DNA from 2 places in the Sphingobacterium psychroaquaticum genome. Region 2 is predicted to be linked to the other one. Evidence: riboswitches for the same ligand, from Rfam matches in the RefSeq annotation. Region 2 holds a riboswitch; the other holds the start of a gene.
The links. A riboswitch is a leader RNA that binds a small molecule or an ion and turns the genes downstream of it on or off. The one in region 2 is predicted to bind S-adenosylmethionine.
Positions count from the first base shown of each region.

Region 1: linked by a shared signal. The riboswitch ahead of E2P86_RS06835 (O-acetylhomoserine aminocarboxypropyltransferase/cysteine synthase family protein) and the one ahead of metE (5-methyltetrahydropteroyltriglutamate--homocysteine S-methyltransferase) in region 2 are both predicted to bind S-adenosylmethionine.

Region 1 is NZ_CP038029.1:1,659,775-1,661,978, forward strand. Features, by position in the region: gene E2P86_RS06830 (homoserine O-acetyltransferase family protein) at 1-12, opposite strand, end outside; gene E2P86_RS06835 (O-acetylhomoserine aminocarboxypropyltransferase/cysteine synthase family protein) at 56-1,366, opposite strand; SAM riboswitch class I at 1,608-1,721, opposite strand; tRNA gene E2P86_RS06840 (tRNA-Phe) at 1,872-1,947, opposite strand; tRNA gene E2P86_RS06845 (tRNA-Phe) at 1,988-2,060, opposite strand.
Region 2 is NZ_CP038029.1:327,717-329,920, forward strand. Features, by position in the region: gene E2P86_RS01415 (S41 family peptidase) at 1-68, shown strand, start outside; gene E2P86_RS01420 (alpha/beta hydrolase) at 70-1,032, opposite strand; SAM riboswitch class I at 1,124-1,223, shown strand; gene metE (5-methyltetrahydropteroyltriglutamate--homocysteine S-methyltransferase) at 1,295-2,204, shown strand, end outside.

The sequences.
Region 1 (2,204 bases), 1.3 Mb from region 2:
TTTTAAACTCATTCTTTACCTTAATCTTTCCCCTTTACTGTAAATTGTAGTTTTCTTATTTTAGTTTATCAAATGCTTGTTGCAGATCGGCTTTGATATCATCGATATGCTCAATACCTACAGATAAACGCAGCAAACCAGGATACACACCTGCGGCTTTTTGTGCTTCTGCCGATAGCTGTTGGTGTGTCGTCGCCGATGGGTGGATAATCAATGTTTTCGCATCCCCTACATTGGCCACATGACTGATTAGCTCTAGGGCGTCGATGAAATCATTAGCTTTTTGTGCGCCACCTTTAATCGTGAAGGACAGTACAGCTCCATATCCGTTCTTCAGATATTTCTGTGCATTTTGGTGGTATGGGTGACTTTTCAAACCAGGGTAGCTTACTTTTTCTACCTGTGGATGTGCTTCTAGCCATTGTGCAATCTCCAAGGTGTTATCCACGTGTCTCTGTACACGCAAGGATAGGGTTTCTAAGCCTTGTACCAGCAAGAAGGAGTTGAACGGTGATAGGGCAGGACCAAAGTCACGTAAGCCTTCTACACGTGCACGAATAGCAAACTGAATATTCCCGAAAGGACCATTGACTCCAAATACATCGGAGAATACTAAGCCATGGTAGCCTTCTGATGGTTCAGAGAATTGTTTGTATTTACCATTTCCCCAATTGTATGTTCCACCGTCGATTATGACACCACCGATACTAGTACCATGTCCACCGATCCATTTTGTTGCTGATTCTACAACAACATGGGCGCCATGTTCCAACGGTTTGAAAAGATAGCCACCGGCACCGAATGTGTTATCTACGATGATAGGCAGGTCATGTTTCTTTGCTAAAGCAGCAATTTTTTCGAAATCAGGAATGTTGTAGCTCGGGTTCCCGATCGTCTCCAAGTAGATTGCTTTTGTCTTATCGTCAATAAGTGCTTCGATATTTTCGACCGTGCTATCTAATGCAAAACGCGCTTCGATGCCTATGCGTTTGAACGCTACCTTGAATTGATTGTATGTTCCGCCATAAAGGTTCGATCCGGCAACGAAGTTCTCGCCACTTTCGACGATATTGTTGATCGTAATAAATTGTGCGGCTTGTCCGGAAGCAACAGCTACAGCCGCTACACCGCCTTCAAGGGCTGCAATACGTTTTTCGAAGACATCAGTCGTCGGGTTCATGATACGGGTGTAGATGTTTCCGAACTGCTTTAGCGCAAAAAGATTAGCGCCATGCTCGGCATTTTCAAACGCGTAAGATGATGTTTGATATATCGGTAATGCACGGGATCCAGTTGTAGGGTCTACTTCTTGGCCAGCGTGAACTTGTAATGTTTCGAATTTTAGGTTTTTATTATCTGTTGACATAATGGTGTTGTTTTTGAATTTTGTAAAATACGTGTTAAAGCCAACCTAAGGGATGAAGGAGTGGTCGTTCTATACGAATGATAAGGAATGTAAAAAGAGGTTGGGTTACAATTTATCCATTATCACGAACGACTAGCGCATTCGCATAGCCGAAGACATCGTACAACATGTTGTTGTTCCGGTCGGATACAATAAGGACGTATTTGCTGAAATTTGTTTGATCGCTATCATTGTCTTATTTCATTTATATGCTCCAAAGCGATATTGCTTTGGACAGGAATTGGCACCTTTTCAACTTCTATTGAAGGTTGCCAGTGGGTCATAGAGCCAGTCTCTCGCCACTTCTTTATAAATCAAGACCTGATAAAAGGTGTTGATTAGTGTACCACTAACGAAGTACTCCGCAAATATATGTTTTTTTGAAACATATGCAAAAGAAAAAAGTGTTTTTTTGAAATAGGTTAAAAAAAGAAAAAGCCCATCTCGTTATGGAGACGGGCTTTTCTGGTGGTGCCAGCTGGATTCGAACCAGCGACACAAGGATTTTCAGTCCTTTGCTCTACCGACTGAGCTATGGCACCTTTTAGCTTTGTTTTGAACCTGTGCTAAGCAGGTTTTGGGTGGTGCCAGCTGGATTCGAACCAGCGACACAAGGATTTTCAGTCCTTTGCTCTACCGACTGAGCTATGGCACCTTTTTACAATAATTGTTTTCCTTTATTGTGTTGCAAATGTAGGTTCTTTTTTTGAATTCTAAAATTTTTGAGACAATTATTTTCGAGGTTTATTTCAACCTCTTGATTCTTATTGAGATAAAATTACATCAAATAAACATACCA
Region 2 (2,204 bases):
AAGACATCATGGGCGGGCGTGATCCTTATATAGACACAGCTTTGAAGATTATAGCGGATGAGGGGTAGGTTAAAGCTCTTTCTTTCTCAGCCAAGCAAAAAGTGCTAGGTATACCTGCGTTCTAACTTCTTCTTTGGATAAAACTAAATCATGGATGCCATTTTCAATGGGAAGAATGGTGATATCACCCTTGAGCTTATTTGCATACCGTGCAATATCTCTGACATTAAGGACCAAATCACTACTTTGTGAGTGCTTGTCCCACTTTTTTGAAAAACTACTTTGTGCTCCATGCATAATGAGGGTGGGCACGGTCAAATGAACGCCCTGTTGAATGTATCGTTGTGCCTGATGCACCGCTCGGATGAAACTCGCGTCCGAATAGGTATAATCAAGAGGTTTCCAAGTTAGGTCGAAGTTCCATTCCCCTTTATGCTCTTGATGTAGGCTTTTTGCATACTGAGCGTTCATGCCATTTGGTATGGGTAAATTAGGAAACAGCGTAGCCAATGCACTGACCAGGGGAATACCGATCGTTTTTGTCAAAGACCCCACATTGAAATCATAGAAAGGACTGTTGCACCACAATCCTTTCACCAACGGATGATTGGGATGGCGTGCAGCAAAGTAGGTCAAGACTAGGCCGCCGGTAGAATGCCCACATAATATCACACTGTCATGCCCCTCTTGCTTCATGATAGCTAGAGATCTGTTAATCTCCTCATCGTACTCTTTGAGATTACGTACGCGGTAATATCCCTGATGTGACAGATGTGCACGGCCATATTTGCGGAGATCTAACGCATAGAAATGGTAACCATGCATATTGAATTGATCTGCCATCTCTGTTTGAAAAAAATAATCGATATAGCCATGAACATAAAGTACAGCTTTCTTGCTTTCTAGGGGTGCTTTCTTGCGTACGAGTACGGCATGAACACTTCCTTCGTAATCATCCGGTAAGTCAAGACGGGCTTGCTCATACGGGTATCCTAAGATGTCTTCCTGAAAAGCGTATGTCTCTGTCTCCATATTTTTGTTATTTATGTATTAAATTTACATATGTTTTTTTAAAATCTTTAGGATTTCTTTGCATTCTCAATACTTATTCATACCTTAGCCACGCTTATAGAGAAAGGCAGAGGGACTAGACCCGATGAAGCCTTAGCAACCTGTCGCTGTACAAGGTGCTACATTCTACTCCTTCGGGGGAAAGATAAGCCGAAGTCACCGTTCCTGTGTGGCCTTCTCTCCAAGCAATAGTTTTAGAAAGAAAAATTAACAAACAGAATTTATGTTATTAACAAACAATTTAGGTTACCCACGTGTGGGGGCTTTCCGCGAATTGAAAAAGGCCAATGAAGCTTATTGGGCGAAAAAGATCAGCGCGGAAGAATTATTGCAAGCTGGACTTAAAATCCGTGAAGGCAACTGGAAGACACAAAAGGATGCTGGGATCGACCTAATTCCTTCGAATGACTTCTCGTTTTACGATCAAGTATTAGACTTGTCTCTTACTGTAGGAGCAATTCCTGCTCGTTACAGCTCTTTGTTGAACAAAATTGATCGTCAGTATAATTTAGATTTATACTTTGCGATGGCACGTGGTTTCCAAGAAGGTGGGGTAGATGTGACGGCGATGGAAATGACGAAATGGTTCGATACTAACTACCACTATATCGTTCCTGAGTTTACGAAAAACCAAGAATTTAAACTGACTTCAGAGAAATTCTTAAATGAATATAATGAGGCTAAAGCGGCTGGTATTGAAACGAAACCAGTTATTATTGGCCCAATCACTTACCTTTTGTTAGGTAAAGAAAAAGAAACAGGATTTAACCGTATCGACCTTATCGATGGTTTATTGCCTGTTTATGAAGAAATCTTAACTAAATTGGCGGATGCAGGTGCACAATATGTGCAGATTGATGAGCCTTATTTGGCATTGGATATTGATGCAGATACAAAAGCGCTTTATGCACGTGTTTTCGATAAACTTGCAGCAGCTGCTAAAGGCATCAAATTAATCGTTGCAACTTATTTCGAAGCTCTTCGTGACAACGAGGACGTAGCAGTGAACTTACCGGTTCATGCGTTACACCTTGACTTGGTTCGTGGAGAAAATCAATTAGATACAGTTCTTGCTAAAGTACCTGCTTCTTTGACACTTTCATTGGGTGTAGTAGAAGGTCGTAACATTTGGA